2 linked regions of the Heliomicrobium gestii genome follow. The protein of the gene in region 1 binds, or shares a complex with, the protein of each later gene. Links are inferred from orthologs where the notes say so. Each region holds a gene or a part of one and is shown in the gene's direction. Other genes may lie near its edges.

Region 1 (4,935 bases):
GCGGTCAGCCGCTTTCCAATTCTCCCTGCCAGTTAGTTATGCCGCCACGGAAATTTTTCACACCAGAGAAGCCCTGTTTGCGGAGCGTTTGAACGGCCATTCGGCTGCGCATGCCGCTGGCGCAGATGACGACGATACTGTACTGCCGGTATGGTTCCAACTCGGTCAGGCGCTGTTTCAACTCCTGGAGGGGAATGTTGTGGGCACCAACGGGCCGGCGGGTTTGGTGTTCACGGGCGGTTCGGACGTCGAGCAGGAGCGCTCGCTTCTCCTCCGCCAGGATGCGCGCCGCCTGATCATAGGAGATATCTTCTGCGTCGCCGCCGAAAACATAGCGCGCCGCCAGCCACAAGGCGAGGGCGGCAAAAGCGGTAATGACGATCGTTAGCGCCAATTCCATGTGGGAACCCCCTGTCTGCTTAGTATTTTTCCCTTTTGGTCTCACCGATCTGTTATTTTTTATGGAGCCGCCCCATTCTCCTCCATTTTCTCCCCTCTGGTGGATTGAATCGTCGAAATACCGGGGATATAATGGTAACGCTACGGGGAAAGGGGTTAGAATTCCGATGAACGAAGAGATTAATGTCGAATATCTACACGTTGAAATCCTGGACAAGGCCTTCAACGATGTGAGTGAATATGTAGGAAAATCCAACCATGAGGCCGGCGGCCTGCTCCTGGGCGATGTCTTTTTTCAGGAACGTTCAGGGATTTTAGGGGCCCTTGTTCGCGTGGACACCTTCCTGCCGGCCCTGAACGCCGAGCCGGTCCATACGAGTCTCAAGCTGACAGAAGCCGATTGGAAGGAGTGGGAGCGCCTGCGCAAGCTGGCGCCGAAACTGCAGGTTCTCGGCTGGGTGCACAGCCATCCCGGCTGCGGCCTCTTCTTTTCCGGTCAGGATTTGACGATTCAGCAGGAGTATTTTTCCCGGCCCTGGCACATCGGCTGGGTTGTCGATCCCCAGTCAGGCACCCATGGCTTTTACCGCTGGCGCAAAGGCGCCATGGTGGCCACAGAAGACTGGCAGGCGATCCAGGTTACCCGTTCGGCGCGCACCCAACCGGTGCCGCTTTACCCTCGTTCGGCGCCAGTTGGCAAAAATCCTGCCTTTTCCAGTCCCAACGCCTATGGAGCGAAGGCCAGCGTCCGTTTCGGAGAAGGGCCTGCCGCCGAAACAGCTGCCGCGTCCGGCGCTCTGTCGCAGAATTCGGCGCAGCCTGGCGCGCCGCTTCCTCGTTTCGAACGACCGATTGAGGAAACGGCCCGGATGATGTTCGCTGTTCCCGAGCAGGCAGGGAATGTGGCTGCGGAAAAAGGAAAACCTGTCCTTGTCATTGATGACACTGTCGCCGGTTCGTCCCTTCCGGTCATCACCAATGATCGATTGCGGGGATCGCGCGATCCGCTCAAAGATATGCCGCCGGAGGCGCGAGCGCGTGGACGACGGGGGGAGAGCGCCTGGAAGCGGGCGGCCATGACCGTGGGTATGGGTCTATTGATCTTTTTGGGGGCGGCCCTGGTGACTGTCGGTGTATACACCCTGTGGTGGAAATAGCCGCAACGCCTGTGACGTTCCTCCTTGCGACGTTTGTGAATAGTCGAACAAATGGGTCTGTGCAGGAATTCCGTCAAGATCGAACGAATACTTTCTGAACACATACCGGTTCAAAGGGCGAGCCATCGGATTTTCAGTTGGCAACGGACGATCCCTCTCGGCGAAATTCGTACAGGTGGTGCATGAACCCATGATCGACCAGATTCCCGCCCTGATCGCCGGCGAGCGACGAGTGGCAGCCAAGATGATCACCCTCGTAGAAAACGGCGGCCCCGAAAAACAGGAGTTGCTGAAAGCGCTTTACCCCCATACGGGCAAAGCCTACGTCCTCGGCATCACCGGCTCGCCGGGCGCAGGCAAATCAAGCCTGACTGACCGCCTGATCTCGGGCTTGCGCAAACAGGGCAAGAAAGTCGGTGTCGTCGCTGTCGACCCGACGAGCCCCTTCACGGGCGGCGCCATCCTTGGTGACCGCATCCGCATGAATGAGCACTACATGGACAAGGATGTCTTCATCCGCTCCATGGGCACCCGGGGCAGCCTTGGCGGCTTGGCCCGGGCGACAAAAGAGGTGCTCAAGGTCCTCGACGTCTTTGGCTGTGACTACATCCTCGTCGAAACGGTCGGCGTCGGCCAGTCCGAACTGGAGATCATGACCGCCGCCGACACCACCGTCGTCGTGCTCACCCCTGGCGCCGGCGACTCCATCCAAGCCATCAAGGCGGGCATCATGGAGATTGCCGATGTTTTCGCTGTCAACAAGGCTGATCTGGAAGGGGCCGATCGTGTCGTCACCGAGATCGAGGTGATGCTTGATCTGGGCGCCCGCACCCGCCCCGGCACCCAGGAGTGGCGTCCCCCTGTCGTGCGCACGGTGGCCATGCGCGACAGCGGCATCGACCAACTGCTCGATGCCGTCCAGAAGCACCGTGATCACCTGGAGACGACAGGAAAACTCGCCGACGAACGAAAACAGCGGATCAAGTTGGAACTGCGCGAAGTGATCGAGCATCACATCAAGGATCTGATCCGGAATAAAGTGGAGAAAACAGGCGAGTGGGACCGGATTCTCGACGAGGTGATCCATCGCACCCTCGATCCGAATACGGCGGCTGAACAGGTGCTGGAAAAAGGGCTCGCATCGGGGGAGCCTCAGTAACCCTTTGGGGCAAACTTGACAAAAGGAACCAAAGTCCCTAAGATAAAGGAATAATCCATCGGTTGAAAACGACGATGGGGAGGAGTACACCGTTTTAAACCCTGCAGAGAGGCGACCCAGGGGTGTTCCCCTGGCTGAAAGGTCGCCGGGTGGCGCGGTGGAAGTCGTCCCGGAGTGCCGCGAGGCCGGTTGGACCCGTTATCGTCCCCCAAGAGCGCTTTTTCGACCGCGGCGATTCGCCGGCGGCCGGAAGAACAAAGGTGGTACCGCGGAGCACTCCGTCCTTTGCCGGACGGGGTGCTTTTTGTATTTTTTGCGCGACCGGAGATTTTTCCGGCGCAGGGTAAGCGGACCGATAGGAAATCAACGGGAGGAAGGATTCAAGTGAGCGAAGCGACATCTTCCGGTTTGTCCAAAACTTATGATCCCAAACAGGTGGAAGCCATGCGCTATGCCTGGTGGAGTGAGAAGGGCTTTTTCAAAGCCGACGTCAAAGGTGGCGGCAAACCCTTTTCGATCGTCATGCCTCCGCCGAACGTGACGGGAAGCCTGCACCTGGGCCATGCCCTTGACAACACCCTTCAGGACATCCTTTCCCGCTTTAAGCGGATGCAGGGCTACAACGTGCTCTGGGTTCCCGGCACTGACCATGCCGGCATCGCCACGCAAGCCAAGGTGGAAGAAGCCCTGTCCAAGGAAGGCGTCTCCAAGTACGACCTCGGCCGCGATGCCTTTTTGGAGCGGGTTTGGGATTGGAAACACCAGTACGGCAACCGCATCACGACCCAACTGCGCACCCTGGGCACCTCCTGCGACTGGAGCCGGGAGCGCTTCACCATGGATGAGGGCTGTTCCGAGGCTGTCCAGGAGGTCTTCATCCGCCTCTACGAAAAAGGCTTGATCTACCGGGGCAACCGGATCATCAACTGGTGCCCCAAGTGCCAAACGACCATCTCCGACATCGAGGTGGAGCATGAGGAGCGCGGCGGCCACCTCTGGCACATCCGCTATCCTGTCCAAGGCGGCGACGGCGAAGTCGTCGTGGCGACAACCCGACCCGAAACGATGCTTGGCGACACGGCGGTAGCCGTCCATCCCGACGATGACCGCTACAAGCACCTGATCGGAAAAATGGTCGTCCTGCCTATCGTCAACCGGCCGATCCCTGTCATCGCCGACGCCTACGTCGATCCCGCCTTCGGCACCGGCGTCGTCAAGATCACGCCGGCCCATGACCCGAACGATTTTGAGGTGGGCCTGCGTCACAACCTTCCCCAGATCACTGTCATGACCAAGGAAGCCCTCATGAACGATGAAGCCGGCCCCTACGCCGGGTTGGACCGCTATGAGTGCCGCAAGCGCATCGTCGGCGATCTGGAGGCCCAGGGGTATCTGGTGAAAGTCAACGACCATGTCCACGCCGTCGGCCAGTGTTACCGCTGTGACACCGTCGTCGAACCGATGGTGTCTCCCCAGTGGTTTGTCCGCATGAAGCCCCTGGCCGAGCCGGCGATGGAGGTCGTCAAGGACGGGCGGCTCAAGTTCGTGCCTGAGCGGTTTACGAAGATCTACTTGGGCTGGCTGGAAAACATCCGCGACTGGTGCATCTCCCGGCAGCTCTGGTGGGGCCACCGCATCCCCGTCTGGTACTGTGATGACTGCGACTACATCTACTGCGGCCGCGCCGACGAGCGTCCCGACGTCTGTCCCAAATGCGGCGCCAGTCACTTTGAGCAGGATCCCGATGTGCTCGACACCTGGTTCTCCTCTGGCCTTTGGCCCTTTTCCACCCTCGGCTGGCCGGAAAAAACAGAGGAACTGGCCAAGTACTACCCCACGTCGGTCCTCGTCACAGGCCGGGACATCATCTTCTTCTGGGTGGCCCGCATGGTCTTCCTGGGCCTCGAATTCATGGGCGAAGTGCCCTTCCGCGAGGTCTTCATCCACGGTCTCATCCTGGACGCCCAGGGGCGCAAAATGTCCAAGTCCCTCGGCAACGGAGTCGACCCCATTGAGGTCATTGACCAGTATGGCGCTGACACGCTGCGGTTCATGCTCGTCACCGGCAACACGCCCGGCAACGACATTCGCTTCCAATTTGAGCGGCTAGAGGGAACCCGGAACTTTGCCAACAAGATCTGGAACGCCTCGCGCTTTGTTCTCATGAACTTGGAGGGCTTCAAGAGCCACCAGCCTTGGGGCGAACTGACCCTGGCTGAC
Region 2 (4,853 bases), on another replicon or contig:
CAATATCTTTGGCGGGATCACCCGCTGTGACGACGTCGCCAATGCCCTGGCGCAGGTGAAACAGAACATCGGCATCCCCGTCCCGGTCGTCGTCCGTATGGTCGGCACCAACGAGGAGGCGGGTGTTCGCATCCTGAAGGAAGTCGGAATCGACGCCTATCGGGATATGAAAACGGCCGCTCAAATGGCCGTTGCGCTTGCAAAACGCGGGGAGGGGGCGTAATCATGGCGATCCTGGTCAATGGGGCATCAAGCGTGCTGATTCAGGGGATCACGGGCAAGCAAGGAAGTTTCCATTTTCGACAAATGCGCGCCTTCGGAACCAACATCGTCGCCGGCGTCGCGCCGGGCAAGGGCGGCAGTCGCTTCGAGGACATTCCCCTCTACGAGACGGTCCAGGAAGCCTGTGAGCATCATACCATCGACGCGACGGTGCTGTTTATCCCGGCGGCCTTCTGCAAAGACGCTGCGTTGGAAGCCATCGAAGCGGGCATCAAAGTCATTGTCATCATCACTGAACATATCCCGGTGCAGGATGAGTTAATCATAGTGAATCGGGCCAAACTGAAGGAAGCCGTGATCATTGGACCGAACACCTTCGGTATGGCCTCCTGGAAGTGCAAGCTGGGCATCCTTCCCAATGTCGCCTTCTCCCCGGGTCCGGTCGGCGTCGTAGCCCGTTCAGGAACCTTGACCTATGAGATCGTCGGTTCACTGACAAACGTCGGCATCGGCCAGACCAGTGTCATCGGTCTCGGCGGAGACCGTGTCCCGGGTTCATCATTTGTAGATATGCTCAAACGGTTTGAGGTCGACCCGGACACAAAATGTGTCGTCCTTGTGGGCGAAATCGGCGGAAACGCCGAAGAAGAGGCGGCCGAGTTCATCAAGACCATGAGCAAGCCTGTCGTCGCATACCTGGCCGGGAAAAGCGCCCCTCCGGGCAAGCGCATGGGGCATGCGGGCGCGATCATCGAGCGGGGCAAGGGCACTTACGAAGGAAAAGTAAAGGCTCTGACCGCCGCCGGCGCACAAGTGGCCACCTTCCCCTACGAAGTCGTAGAAAAAGTCCAGACGTTGCTTGGTCATGCCTGACCGGTAGGACAATCTCCGGCGCCGCCGCGACTGCGGCGGCCCGGACTTCCATCGATCAGGCCGCCAAGAAGCACGGCGATCCACGGGCGAGAAGGGCACCGCACCATTCGTTCCCAAGTTCGAAAGGAGGTTCATCGGTTCGTGTTTGATTCGGAAAAAGTCGCACAAGTCAGTGAAGCTAAAGCAAAGTGGCAGGAGAACTCGTTGGGCAAGGTCCTCAAGAAGGCTCCCGAGCGCCGCGCCGAGTTTGCCACCGATTCCGGTATCTCCATGAACACCCTCTACACCCCCGAAGACGTAGCCGATCTCGACTACGCCCGTGATCTCGGGTTCCCCGGCGAGTTCCCCTACACCCGCGGGGTGCAGCCGAACATGTACCGCGGCCGTCACTGGACCATGCGCCAGTATGCCGGTTTCGGCACCGCCGAACAGACAAACGAGCGTTTCCGCTACCTGCTTGAGCAGGGGCAGACGGGTCTTTCCTGCGCCTTCGACCTGCCGACTCAGATCGGCTATGACTCGGATGATCCCCTGTCTCAGGGTGAGATCGGCAAGGTCGGTGTCGCCATCGACACTATGGCCGATATGGAAATCCTCTTCGATAAAATCCCCTTGGATAAAGTCTCCACTTCAATGACCATCAACGCCCCTGCTGCAGTGTTGTTGGCCATGTACATCGCTGTCGCGGAAAAGCAGGGCGTCAGCGCTGATAAAATCGCCGGCACCATCCAAAACGATATCCTCAAGGAGTACATCGCCCGCGGCACCTACATCTTCCCGCCGGCGCCGTCGATGCGCCTGATCACGGACATCTTTGCCTACTGCGCAGAGAAAGTGCCCAACTGGAACACCATCTCCATCTCGGGCTACCACATCCGTGAAGCCGGCTCCAGCGCCGCTCAGGAAATCGCCTTCACCCTGGCTGACGGCATCGCCTACGTCCAGGCGGCCATCAACGCCGGTTTGGATGTGGATAAATTTGCCCCCCGCCTGTCCTTCTTCTTCAACGCCCACCTGAACTTCTTTGAAGAGATCGCCAAGTTCCGGGCGGCCCGCCGGCTGTGGTCCAACATCATGAAGGAACGCTTTGGCGCTAAGAACCCCCGTTCCTTGGCTTTCCGCGTGCACACCCAGACGGCTGGCTCCACCCTTACGGCGCAGCAGCCTAACGTCAACATCATGCGCGTCGCCTTCCAAGCCCTGATGGCTGTGCTCGGCGGCACCCAGTCGCTGCACACCAACTCCAAGGACGAAGCGCTCGCGCTGCCGAACGAAGAGTCGGTTCTCATCGCACTGCGGACCCAGCAGGTCATCGGCTATGAACTCGGCGTCGCTGACGTGGTCGACCCCCTGGGCGGTTCCTACTACATCGAATCGCTCACCAACCAACTCGAAGGCAAGGCCAAGGAATACATCCAGAAGATCGACGATCTGGGCGGCGCGCCCAACGCCATCGAATACATGCAGCGTGAGATCCAGGCCAGCGCCTATCGTTACCAAAAGGGCGTCGAGTCTGGCGATAACGTGGTCATCGGTGTCAACAAGTTCCAAATGAAGGAAGAGCCGCCCAAAGGCCTGCTGAAAGTTGACCCGGCCCTCGGCGAAGCCCAGAAGGCCAAGCTGAAAAATGTCAAAGAATCTCGTGACAATGTTGCCGTGCAAGAAGCCCTGGCCCGCGTACGCGCTGCCGCCCAAGGCAACGAGAACATGATGCCTGTCATCATCGAAGCCGTGAAGGTCTATGCCTCCCTCGGCGAAATCTGCGGTGTCATGCGGGACGTCTTCGGCGAATATCGTCAACAAATCATTTTCTAAGCGGGGAGGGTCGCTCGTACCATGGAAAAGAAACCGATTCGCGTAGTAGTTGCCAAACCGGGCCTGGACGGCCACGATCGCGGCGCCAAGGTCATCGCCCAAGCGCTCCGGGACTCCGGCATGGAAGTCATCTATACCGGTCTGCGCCAAACGCCGGCCCAGATCGTTGAAGTCGCCATCCAGGAAGACGCCCAGATCGTCGCTTTGAGTTCGCTCTCTGGCGCTCACAGCGCTCTTTTCCCGCAGGTGGTGGAAGGCCTTCGCGCCCAGGGGCTCAATGACGTCCTCGTCCTCGGCGGCGGCGTCATCCCTGATGACGACATCCCCTTCCTGAAGGAATCGGGTGTGGCTGAAATTTTCACTCCTGGCACGGATACGCGGGACGTCGTGGCGTTCATCGAAGAACACTTCTACGGCCCCAAAAAAAAGCCTGAAATCCAACACATCGACCATGTCGGCATTGCGGTGAAGGACCTGAATGCGGCCATCGCCTTCTATGAGAACGTCATCGGCATCAAGTGCACGGCCATCGAAGAGGTTCCCGAGCAGAAGGTGCGCGTTGCCTTCTTCCCCTCTGGCGACGCTGAGGTGGAACTCCTCGAATCGACCGATCCGGAAGGCCCCATCGCCAAGTTCATCGCCAAGAACGGCGAAGGCATCCAACACGTAGCCTACCGCGTCGACGATCTGGAAGCCAAGCTGGAAGAACTTAAGAAGGCGGGTGTTCCGCTCATCGATAAGACACCGCGGCGCGGCGCCGGCGGCGCTGACATCGCTTTCCTCCATCCGAAAGGCACCTTCGGCCATCTGGTCGAACTCTGCCAGCGTCCCGGAAAACTCAAGTAAGACCGGGCCGTCACACCATCGTCACTGCTGTGGCCCGTCGATCCCCGCATGAGGCAAGGGGAGAGGGCGCAACATAGTTCCACGAATACAGGCGTATGAAGATTGGGAGGGATCATTCCCTTGAACATGGAAGAACGTTTGGCTCAGTTGGCGAAATACCGCGAGAAGCTCACCCAGGGCGGCGGCCCGAAGCGGATCGCCAAGCAACACGAGTCCGGCAAGATGACTGCCCGTGAGCGCATCGAAGCCCTGCTCGATCCCGGTTCCTTTGTTGAACTCGGTGTCTTTGTCGGCGACAGCAATTTCGACACCCTGGAAAACCCGGGTGAGGGTGTCGTTGTCGGCCACGGCACTGTCGAAGGCCGCGTGGTATATATATACGCCCAGGACTTCACCGTTTCTGGCGGTTCCCTCTCGAAGGCCCATGCCGACAAGATCGTCAAGGTCATGGACCTGGCCCTGAAAAACGGGGCGCCCTGCCTCGGCTTGAACGACTCCGGCGGCGCGCGGATTCAACAAGGCGTTGATGCTTTGGAAGGATACGGCAGCATCTTCTACCGCAACACACTCTCTTCCGGCGTCATTCCCCAGATCTCGGCCATCCTCGGCCCTTGCGCCGGCGGCGCCGTCTACTCGCCCGCCCTTACCGACTTCATCTTCATGGTCAACGGCATCTCCCGCATGTTCATCACCGGGCCTCAGGTCATCAAGGCCGTCACCGGCGAGGACGTATCGCCCGAAACCCTCGGCGGCGCCCTGACACACAACCAGCGGTCCGGTGTGGCCCACTTCATGGCCGACAGCGAACTGGAGTGCTTTGAACAGATCCGCGCATTGCTCTCCTACCTGCCGTCCAACAACATGGAAGAACCTCCCGTTGTCGACCCTGTTGAACCGGAGTTCGATGCGGAAGAGCTGCTCAGCATCATCCCGCCCAACCCCAACCAGGGCTATGATGTCCGGGACGTGTTGCTGCGCATCGTCGACGCCGGCTCCTTCTTTGAAGTGCAACCCCTCTTCGCGCCGAACGGCATCACCGCCTTTGGTCGCCTGAACGGCAAAGTGGTCGGCATCCTGGCCAACCAACCCAAGGTCCT

What was found. The genes of interacting proteins can lie anywhere in the genome.
Region 2: the proteins of meaB (region 1) and GTO89_RS00350 are in contact, whole or in part, in a crystal structure (PDB 8DPB), measured with the Methylorubrum extorquens proteins. The link is inferred for Heliomicrobium gestii from one-to-one orthologs. Residues at the interface, in SOR26638.1 of Methylorubrum extorquens: Arg20, Ala21, Ala24, Arg25, Thr28, Ser32, Arg33, Arg34, His37, Thr98, Gly99, Gly100, Ser101, Ile102, Leu103, Lys106, Thr107, Ala110, Ala113, Ile114, Asp115, Arg116, Ala118, Phe119, Ile120, Arg121, Pro122, Pro124; in SOR27001.1 of Methylorubrum extorquens: Glu577, Glu578, Asn579, Asp580, Gly581, Arg582, Arg583, Arg585, His596, Ala604, Ser605, Ala608, Asp609, Gly611, Phe612, Asp613, Val614, Asp615, Ile616, Gly617, Pro618, Leu619, Glu625, Arg628, Gln629, Val631, Glu632, Asn633, Asp634, Glu661.

Annotation. Positions count from the first base shown.
Region 1 is NZ_WXEX01000003.1:82,121-87,055, forward strand. The notes cover bases 769-3,730. They hold meaB (methylmalonyl Co-A mutase-associated GTPase MeaB), read left to right. Parts: upstream 769-1,746; coding sequence 1,747-2,715; downstream 2,716-3,730. Other genes in these bases: GTO89_RS04245 (Mov34/MPN/PAD-1 family protein), read left to right, coding at 769-1,556; GTO89_RS04255 (valine--tRNA ligase), read left to right, coding at 3,100-3,730. Outside these bases: GTO89_RS04240 (rhodanese-like domain-containing protein), read right to left, coding at 5-400; more of GTO89_RS04245, read left to right, coding at 567-768; more of GTO89_RS04255, read left to right, coding at 3,731-4,935. UniProt on the Escherichia coli protein: Binds and hydrolyzes GTP. Likely functions as a G-protein chaperone that assists AdoCbl cofactor delivery to the methylmalonyl-CoA mutase (MCM) ScpA and reactivation of the enzyme during catalysis.
Region 2 is NZ_WXEX01000001.1:74,329-79,181, forward strand. What follows is about bases 694-3,573. They hold GTO89_RS00350 (acyl-CoA mutase large subunit family protein), read left to right. Parts: upstream 694-1,236; coding sequence 1,237-2,910; downstream 2,911-3,573. Other genes in these bases: sucD (succinate--CoA ligase subunit alpha), read left to right, coding at 694-1,095. Outside these bases: sucC (ADP-forming succinate--CoA ligase subunit beta), read left to right, coding at 1-223; more of sucD, read left to right, coding at 226-693; GTO89_RS00360 (acyl-CoA carboxylase subunit beta), read left to right, coding at 3,877-4,853. UniProt on the Escherichia coli protein: Catalyzes the interconversion of succinyl-CoA and methylmalonyl-CoA. Could be part of a pathway that converts succinate to propionate.